DNA from 3 places in the Microbacterium sp. NPDC055903 genome. Region 1 is predicted to be linked to each of the others. Evidence: predicted binding sites of a transcription regulator. Region 1 holds the regulator's gene; each other region holds the start of a gene.
What was found. Region 1 encodes HrcA, which represses chaperone genes, less so after heat shock. Its sites were predicted from a motif close to TTNGCACTCGNNNNNNNCGAGTGCNAA; they were not measured.

Region 1 (3,274 bases):
CTGGATGACCGTGTCGTACACGCGCGTGGTCCGTGCCGGGCCGAACGCCGGCCAGCCGGGGTCGCCGCTCGTGATGAATCGGATCCAGTCGGCGTGCATCGATGCGGCGAGGTCACGGGGCGCATCCGGGCCCGCCATGCGCAGCGACTCTCCGCTGTCGAGCCGATCGAAGGTGAAGCCCAGCTCGAGCGCATGCGCGGCTCTGAGATCCCGCATCCTGCTCTGCCAGGCGAACTCGTACACGTGCACCGGCGCACCCGAGCGGCGGGCGACTCGCGTCGCCGGTGCGCGGAGAAGGAAGTCCGTGGCGACCTGTCCGAAGATCTCGCCGGTGCTCGCGGCCGGCCATGCCTCGCGATACGCCCGGATCGCCGTGCCTGGAATCCGCAGCGCCGTGCGGGCGAGCAGCAGTTTCGCCCTGCCGATGCCGTCCAGCGCCTCGGGCGTGAACCACAGGCGGTACTCGTCGGTGTTCGTGCCGATCAGCAACGGGACCTCGGAGCTGCCGAGGACCTCGTGCGGGGAGCGCGGGAGGGACGCGTCGTCGATCGCGAGCTGGAATCCGGGGGCCCCTCCCAGCGGCGAGCTCCCCGCGGCCTGTACGCGCCTCGCTTCGAGGAGCTGCTCCGGCGGGACGGCAAGGAACGAGTCCCGATCCGCGTGGATGCCCAGCGCCTTCGCGAGCTGGGCCGTGACGCGCCCTGCTCTGCGGGCGGGCTGAGCCGTCAGCGGACCGGACTGGATGATCGCCCGGTGGATGAACTCGCGGGAGTCCTCCCGCGCGAGCAGCGCAGCGACGAGCGAGCCGCCGGCGGACTCGCCCATGACGGTGATCCGCGCCGGGTCGCCGCCGAAGGCGCCGATCTCCCGATGCACCCACTCCAGGCCGGCGGCGGCGTCTCTGAGGCCGAGGTTGAGGGGCGCCCCGTCGAGCACGGAGAACCCCTCGGAGCCCAGCCGATAGTTGATGGAGACGAACACGATTCCCGCGCGCGCGAATCCTGAGCCGTCGTAGCCCTCCATCGCCGCGGCGCCGCGCTCCAGTGCTCCGCCGTGCAGCCAGAGCACGACGGGAGCGGCGGAGGCGTCGGTCGGTGACCAGACGTTCGCGGTGAGGATGTCCTCGCCGGCGATCGAAACGCCGCCGAGGAGCTCGCCGATGGGTCCTGAGTAAGGGAGCTGGGGTGCGGTCGGGCCGAAGCGGGTAGCGTCCCGCACGCCGTCCCAGACCCGCGGAGGGCGAGGCGGGCGGAACCGGTCGTCGCCGAAGGGCGGCGCGGCGTACGGGATGCCGAGGAACCGCCGGACTCCGTCCTCGCTCGTCCCTCGGACGGTCCCGGTGGAAACCTGCGCGTGCGACTGCTCCGTCATGGACGTCATCGTATGACGCGCTGTCCGGAGCCTCGTGCACGCGCCGCCGTCGCTTCGCCGGGTAGAATTGGCACTCGAACGAGGTGAGTGCCAGGCGGAGGGAGGCGGACATGGTCACCGAACGCGGTCTCCAGGTGCTGCGAGCCATCGTGCAGGACTATGTCGAGACCCATGAGCCGGTGGGCAGCAAGTCGATCGTCGACCGCCACTCCTTCGGCGTCTCCGCCGCCACGATCCGCAACGACATGGCGCTGCTGGAGGACGAGGAGCTCATCACGGCTCCGCACACCTCGTCCGGTCGGGTGCCGACGGACAAGGGGTACCGGGTCTTCGTCGACCACCTCGCGCAGCTGCGCCCGCTCTCCGGCGCTCAGCGCAGCGCGATCGAGACGTTCCTCTCCGATCCCGCGGACCTCGACGACCTCATGGCCCGCACGGTCCGCGTGCTCACGCGCCTCACGGGGCAGGTCGCTCTCGCCCAGTATCCGTCCTTCGCCAGAGCCAGGCTGACTCACCTCGAACTGGTGGCACTGGCTCCGAACCGTCTGCTCGTCGTGCTCGTCACGGATGCGGGCGGGGTCTCGCAGCGCATCGCGACGCTGCCGTTCGAGCTCGACGAAGGCGACGTCGCCGTGCTGCGCGCGCGTCTGCTGACCCTCATCGCGGGCCAGGGCGTCGGCGAGGCCCGAGAGCGCGTGTCCGCGCTCGCGCTGCCCGTGGAACCCACCGGCGGCGACCGCGCTCTCGTGATGCTCGCGACGGTGATCGGCGAGGAGCTCGACGAGTTCCGTCAGGAGCGTCTCGTGATGGCGGGCGCCGCCACGCTGGCGCGCAGGGAGCAGGACTTCCGTGGCAGCATCCATCCGCTCCTCGAGGCGATCGAGGAGCAGGTGACCCTGCTGCGGCTGATGAACGAGATGGTGACCGACGAGCACGGGCTCGCGGCCAGCATCGGCACGGAGAACGCGCCGTTCGGCTTGGGCGAGGCGTCGATCGTGGCCAGCAACTACGCCACCCCCGGTGGGATGGCGAGGGTGGGCGTGATGGGCCCGACCCGGATGGATTATCCGAGCAACCTGGCAGCGGCGCGGGCGGTCGCCCGCTACCTGTCCCGGCTGCTCGACGAAGACGAGAGGTGATTTGTGGCGGACCACTACGAGGTCCTCGGCGTCGCGCGTGACGCCTCGCAGGATGAGATCAAGAAGGCCTATCGCAGGCTCGCACGACAGCTGCACCCCGATGTGAACCCGGGGGAGGACGCCTCGGAGCGCTTCAAGCTCGTCACCCACGCCTACGACGTGCTCAGCGACGAGGACTCGCGACGCCGCTACGACATGGGCGGCGATGAGAACGGCGGCTTCGGCGGAGGGTTCGGCGGGTTCGGCGACATCTTCGAGACCTTCTTCGGCGCGGCGGGCGGAGGCCGCGGCGCACGACCGAGGTCCAGGCGCGAGCGGGGTCAGGACGCCCTCGTGCGCGTGTCGCTCGAGCTCGGCGACGTCGTCTTCGGCGCGCACAGGGACATCGAGGTCGACACAGCCGTGCTGTGCGAGACCTGTCAGGGTTCGTGCTGTCAGGAGGGGACGTCTCCCGTCACCTGCGACATCTGCGGCGGAAGCGGCCACGTGCAGCGTCAGGTGCGGAGCCTGCTCGGCAACGTCGTCACCTCTCAGCCCTGCGGCACGTGCGAGGGATACGGCACGACCATTCCGTACCCGTGCGCGACCTGCGCCGGCCAGGGCCGGGTGCGCTCGCGTCGGACGGTGTCGCTGGACATCCCCGCCGGCGTCGAGACGGGTCTGCGGCTGCAGCTGCCCGGCTCCGGCGAGGTGGGCAAGGCGGGCGGTCCGAACGGCGACCTCTACGTCGAGGTGACCGTCGCGACGCATCCGACGTACAGCCG
Region 2 (3,274 bases), on a different contig from region 1:
GCACTGCGATACAACGTCTGGATCTGTGTGAAGATCACACCTTCCGGTGCAGTGATGAGCAGCGGCGTCGGGTTCGCGTCGAAGCTTGGGGCGCCGGTACCGAGCTGCGCGTTGTAGTTGCTTCCCCAGGCGAACAATCGGCCATCATCGGCGAGGGCGAGGCTGAACGAGGACTCATCGGTCGAGCTGGAGACCTGAGTGATCACGACGTCATCGGGGAGAGCGACCCTCACTGGGACGACGCTGCCGTCGACATCCCCGTTGCCGAGCGCGCCGATCCAATCAGATCCCTCCGATCCTGCCCAGCCCCACGAATAGACCTCGCCGTCGGCTGTGAGCGCGAGACCCATGTCCTGGCCACCGATGACATCGACGAAGGGCGACGCCACGTCTTCGACGACGAGCGTCGGCAATGGCTGCATCGTCGACGCGGATGTTCCATTGCCCAGGGATCCGTTGAATCCCGTGCCCCACGAGTACAGGTTTCCGTTCTCGTCCACGGCATAGGCTGTCTCTCCGGATGAGGCGATGTCGACGAAGCTGACACCGGGCGGCGTCTGCACCACCGCCGGCGCGTCGATGGTGGCGTTCACCGTGGTACCGGTGCCGAGCGAACCGTTCACATTGTTGCCCCAGGCATACCACCGCTCGTCACTGCCGCGCGCGAAGACGGGGTTGCTCTGCCCGGAGGTCGTAGCGCGCAACTCCAGGTAGGTGACACCCTCCGGCGTGGCGACGAGCTGTGGGGTGGCGCCCAGGTCGCCACCCCACGCATAGAACAGGCCGTCGTTCCCGATGGCATACGTCTGGTAGGAGCTGGCCGCGAGCTGCGCGAACCCCGTCGGCGCCGCGGGCAGCTCGATCGTGACCTGCGTCCCGCCGGCCACGGGACCGCTGTCGGGCGTCGGCGCTGCGGCGGCGGCGACCGGGGTGAGGACGAGTGCGGCGGTGATAAGCGTCGCCGTGAGGGCGCGCCGAGATACAGCAGAAACAGTCATTGTGATCCCCTGGATAGGCGCCCGTGGGGTAGGCGCACAGGGGAACAGTAGCGACGGCGAAGGCCATAGACGATAGTCGTATGCATTTTGTCCCCCGTTCGGGGGACAAAACAGGCAAGGGCCCGGATGCCGAAGCATCCGGGCCCTTGCCTGTTGTCTGAGCGCTGGCCTCAGCGGACGACGACCGCGAGGACGTCGCGAGCCGAGAGGACGAGGAACTCGTCTGCGCCGAACTTGACCTCGGTGCCGCCGTACTTGCTGTACAGGACGCGGTCGCCGACGGCGACGTCGAGCGGGACGCGGTTGCCGTTGTCGTCGATGCGGCCGGGGCCGACCGCCACGACCTCGCCCTCCTGGGGCTTCTCCTTGGCGGTGTCAGGGATGACCAGGCCACTCGCGGTGGTCTGCTCGGCCTCGACCTGCTTGATGACGATGCGGTCCTCGAGCGGCTTGATGGAAACCGACACGGTCTACCTCTTCTTTCTTGACGCTGACACGAAAGACTTTTCGCACTCTCAACCCGAGAGTGCTAACGCCAGTCTAGGCGCTCCGCTGGCACTCATGCAATGCGAGTGCCAGTCGTTCGCCACAGACGGACACGCTCGCCCCATAGGCTGAAGCGGTGCAGATGACCGAGCTCGCGGCGCTCCTGACCCCGGAGGGCCTGCGCCTGCTGGACGAGGCGGGGCAGATCGAGTCCACGACCGACGTCACGCGGGCCGTCTCCGTGCTCAGGTCAGCCGGCCACTCCCCCGAACTCGTGTCAGCGGTCGTCGGCCAGGCGCGCCTGCGCAGCAAGGCCGTGGCGAAGTTCGGCGGTTTCGCCGAGAGGATGCTCTTCACGCAGGCGGGGCTCGAACAGGCGACGCGGCTCGGTGTCGCGGCCAGGCACGCAGGAAGGATGCGTGCGGCGGGGATCGAGCACGTCGCCGACCTCGGCTGCGGGATCGGGGGCGACGCGCTCGCCTTCGCGGGAGCCGGCTTGCGGGTCACCGCCGTGGATGCCGACGAGGTGACCGCGGCGATCGCCGCCTACAACCTCGCCGCGTTCGGGGACGATGCCAGGGTGCTGCACAGCACGGCCGAGGATGCGGTGGACGATGCCGCCATCCGCACGGACCGGACGGCGATCTGGATGGACCCGGCCCGCCGGACCGCAGGCCATGGCGAGACACGGCGGGTGCAGGCATCCGACTACTCGCCACCGCTGGACTGGGCGTTCGAACTCGCGAGCAGAGTCCCCACCGGCATCAAACTCGGCCCCGGCCATGACCGCGACGCCCTGCCCGCCGACGCCGAGGCGCAGTGGGTGAGCGCGGACGGCAGCGTCGTCGAGCTCGTGCTGTGGTCCGGTGCGCTGGCACGGCCGGGCATCCGCAGGGCCGCGCTCGTGATCCGCGGCGAGCGCTCGCACGAGCTGACCGCCGCGGCGGATGCCGAGGACGCCGACGTGCGCCCGCTCGGAGCGTTCCTGCACGAACCGGACGGCGCGGTGATCCGCGCCAGACTCATCGGAGATGTCGCACGCCGTCTCGGTGCGGGGATGCTGGACGAGCACATCGCCTATCTCACCGGCGACGACGCGGTCACGAGCCCCTTCGTGCAGTCTTTCCGCATCCGGGAGACCCTTCCCGTGAACGCCAAGGCGATCAGCGCCGCCCTGCGAGCGGGTGGGATCGGAACGATCGAGATCAAGAAGCGCGGCGTCGACATCGACCCTGCGGCCTTCCGCAAGAAGCTCAAGCTCAGCGGCTCAGCATCCGCGACGCTCATCCTGACCAGGGTCGGCGACCAGCGCCTGGCGATCCTCGCCGACCGGGTGTGACGCGGGTCAGTCTTCGCTCTGCGGCCGCTGGGCCTCTCCGTTCGTGACCCGCACGGACGGAATCCCCCCGGGAAGGATCGAGAGGGAGATCGTCGTCTCGGTCACGGCGTCGAAATCGAGCATCGAGACGACGGCTCCCGATGTCTCGGACGCCGCGCACACGGGGTCTCGAGGGACGTCCTCCCCGGCGGGCCTCTCGGCGTCGATGACCATGCAGACGCTTCCGTCGGCCCGCTGCGCCACCCAGATCGGGGCTTCATCGATCCGCGCGGCGACGTGGATGGTTTCCGGCAGGAACCCGCTGCGCACCAGCTCCATGGCCTGAGTGGCCTCGACGTCATCCGCTGCCCCCGTGGACGAGGCCGTCGGAATCGGATGCTCCTGCATCGTCACCACGACACTGTCATCGGAGGCGACCACGCCGGAGAGCGACACGACCACAGTCTCGCCC
Region 3 (3,274 bases), on a different contig from region 1:
CCGCGCAGCTCGATGAGCCGCCAGGGCTGGAGGGAGGAGTGGTCGGCGACCCTGCCCGCCGCGGCGATGAGCGGGAGCAGTTCGGCCCTGGTCGGGGCGTCCTCAGTGACCTTCGACCAGGACTGCCTCGCCAGGACCGCGTCGAGCGCGCTCACGCCTGGGGAGCCTCTGGCGTGAAGTTCAAAGCGAGCGAGTTCATGCAGTAACGGTCGCCGGTCGGCGTGCCGAACCCGTCGGGGAACACGTGGCCGAGGTGCGAGCCGCAGTTGGCGCAGCGGACTTCGGTGCGCTCCATCCCGAGGGTGTTGTCCTCGAGCAGTTCCACGGCGTCCGGCCGGATCGACTCGTAGAAGCTCGGCCAGCCGCAGCCGGAGTCGAACTTCGTGCCGCTCTTGAACAGCTCGGCGCCACAGGCGCCGCAGGTGTACAGACCGGCCCGCTTCTCGTCGAGCAGCTCGCCCGTCCACGCCCGCTCGGTGGCCGACTGGCGGAGCACCGCGTACTGCTCATCGCCGAGCTCTGCTCGCCACTCTGCTTCGGACTTGTTCACGCTGTAGGACATGAGACCTCCTGGATCCCTCCCATTCTCTCGCGATCCGAGAGGGTCGGGCGCACCCGGGACCATATCGTCCGTGGAGTGGCGTCGCGGAGCGCGGCAGGAGGCGGCGTAGGCTTCGGGCATGCTCGGTGATCTGACGGACCGCGACCGGGCGATCCTCGCGCTCGAGGTCGCCTGGCCTCGGCATACCGGCGCCAAGGAAGAGGAGATCAGAGCGCGGTTGGGCATGAGCGCCGCACGGTACTACCAGCTGCTCTGGCGTCTCGTCGAGACCGAGCAGGCGCTCGAGCACGATCCGCTCCTGGTCCGCCGGCTGCGCCGCATCCGGGATGCCCGCACCGCGCAGCGGACCGCGCGCATGCCGGGATTCGTCGGCTGACACACGAACCCCGCGCGCGGCTTCCTGAGCGCGCGCACCGGGCATCGGACGGGGGATGCCCTAGCATCGAGGGGTGTCAAAGCCCGTTCGCGATCGTTTCGATGATGTCCCGCGCACCTCTGGGCGCGTCGGCGCGCACCGCGCGGAGAACCCAGGCGGCAACGGATGGATGGTCCTGCTCTGGGCCGTCGTCGCGGCCCTCGTCCTCCTCGTCGCCGGCATCTTCGGCACGCTCGTGGTGATGGGGCGCATCTCGTTGTTCCCCGAGACGCAGCAGACGGCCACGCCCGCGCCGGAGGAGACCGGCGTCGTCGACATGACCTACTCGGTGATGATCCTCAACGCCACGCCGGATGACGGCATCGACGACGACCTGCGTCAGACGCTCATCGACGAGGGCTGGGACGGGAGCATCGTGTTCGCCGTCGACGGCTCGACGGACGACTTCCCCGAGACGACGGTGTACTACGTCGACGCCGCCGACGAGCAGGCCGCTCTGGGGCTCGCCGATCTCATCGGCGGTGCACTCGTCGAGCAGAGCGATGTGTACGCGGGGCAGAACACCACGGACGTCGCGCAGCTCACAGTGGTGCTCGGCGTCGATCGCACGACGCCCGCGCCCGACGCGCAGGAGTCTTCCGAGGAGTAGCGTCGCCCTGTTTCTCCCTGGGCGGACGCGGCTTGCACTCGATGGGGTCGAGTGCCAGAATGGGCGTTAGCACTCGATTGCTCTGAGTGCTAAACCGAACGCCTACGTCCAGGAGGGACGACAAAACTCATGGCAAAGATCATCGCTTTCGATGAGGAGGCCCGCCGCGGCCTCGAGCGCGGTCTCAACATCCTCGCCGACGCCGTCAAGGTGACCCTCGGCCCGCGTGGTCGCAACGTCGTGCTGGAGAAGAAGTGGGGCGCCCCCACCATCACGAACGACGGTGTCTCCATCGCCAAGGAGATCGAGCTGGACGACCCGTACGAGAAGATCGGCGCGGAGCTCGTCAAGGAGGTCGCCAAGAAGACCGACGACGTCGCGGGTGACGGAACCACCACCGCGACCGTCCTGGCGCAGGCGCTGGTCCGCGAGGGCCTGCGCAACGTCGCCGCCGGCGCCGACCCCATCTCCCTCAAGCGCGGCATCGAGAAGGCCGTCGCGGCCATCACGGCCGAGCTTCTCTCCAGCGCCAAGGAGATCGAGTCGAAGGAGGAGATCGCCGCCACCGCGTCCATCTCCGCCGCAGACCCCGAGATCGGCGAGCTGATCGCCGAGGCGATCGACAAGGTCGGCAAGGAGGGCGTCGTCACCGTCGAGGAGTCGCAGACCTTCGGCACCGAGCTCGAGCTCACCGAGGGCATGCGCTTCGACAAGGGCTACATCAACCCCTACTTCGTCACGGACCCCGACCGCCAGGAGGCCGTGTTCGAGGAGCCCTACATCCTCATCGCCAACCAGAAGATCTCCAACATCAAGGACCTTCTGCCCGTCGTCGACAAGGTGATCCAGGACGGCAAGGAGCTCGTCATCATCGCCGAGGACGTCGAGGGCGAGGCTCTCGCGACTCTCGTGCTGAACAAGATCCGCGGCATCTTCAAGTCGGTCGCCGTCAAGGCTCCCGGCTTCGGCGACCGCCGCAAGGCTCAGCTCCAGGACATCGCGATCCTCACCGGCGGTCAGGTCATCACCGAGGAGGTCGGTCTCAAGCTCGAGAACGCCACCCTCGACCTGCTGGGACGTGCCCGTAAGGTCATCGTCACCAAGGACGAGACCACGATCGTCGAGGGCGCCGGCGAGGCGTCGCAGATCGAAGGCCGCGTGACGCAGATCCGTCGCGAGATCGAGAACACCGACAGCGACTACGACCGCGAGAAGCTCCAGGAGCGCCTTGCCAAGCTCGCCGGCGGCGTGGCCGTCATCAAGGCGGGTGCGGCAACCGAGGTCGAGCTCAAGGAGCGCAAGCACCGCATCGAGGACGCCGTCCGCAACGCGAAGGCAGCCGTCGAGGAGGGCATCGTCCCCGGTGGTGGCGTCGCGCTCATCCAGTCCGGCAAGAAGGCGCTCGACGCCCTCGAGCTGTCGGGTGACGAGGCGACCGGTGCGGCCATCGTCCGCGTCGCGATCGAGGCTCCGCTGAAGCAGATCTCGCTGAACGCCGGTCTCGAGCCGGGCGTCGTCGCGAACAAGGTCTCCGAGCTCCCCGGCGGTCACGGCCTGAACGCCGCGACGGGCGAGTACGTCGACCTCTTCGCCGCGGGCATCATCGACCCGGCGAAGGTCACGCGCTCCGCGCTGCAGAACGCCGCGTCGATCGCCGGCCTGTTCCTCACCACCGAGGCCGTCGTCG

Region 2: the regulator HrcA is predicted to act here: its motif matches at 1,551-1,577, upstream of groES (co-chaperone GroES).
Region 3: the regulator HrcA is predicted to act here: its motif matches at 1,654-1,680, upstream of groL (chaperonin GroEL).

The regions. Positions count from the first base shown of each region.
Region 1 covers NZ_JBSHCA010000002.1:282,019-285,292, forward strand. The annotation lists gene ACWGJP_RS10720 (carboxylesterase/lipase family protein) at 1-1,371, opposite strand, end outside; gene hrcA (heat-inducible transcriptional repressor HrcA) at 1,482-2,510, shown strand; gene dnaJ (molecular chaperone DnaJ) at 2,514-3,274, shown strand, end outside.
Region 2 covers NZ_JBSHCA010000001.1:405,315-408,588, forward strand. The annotation lists gene ACWGJP_RS01810 (RCC1 domain-containing protein) at 1-998, opposite strand, end outside; gene groES (co-chaperone GroES) at 1,169-1,465, opposite strand; gene ACWGJP_RS01820 (THUMP-like domain-containing protein) at 1,621-2,823, shown strand; gene ACWGJP_RS01825 (hypothetical protein) at 2,830-3,274, opposite strand, start outside.
Region 3 covers NZ_JBSHCA010000003.1:357,011-360,284, reverse strand. The annotation lists gene ACWGJP_RS15570 (nitroreductase family protein) at 1-155, opposite strand, end outside; gene msrB (peptide-methionine (R)-S-oxide reductase MsrB) at 152-562, opposite strand; gene ACWGJP_RS15560 (DUF3263 domain-containing protein) at 681-938, shown strand; gene ACWGJP_RS15555 (LytR C-terminal domain-containing protein) at 1,012-1,587, shown strand; gene groL (chaperonin GroEL) at 1,717-3,274, shown strand, end outside.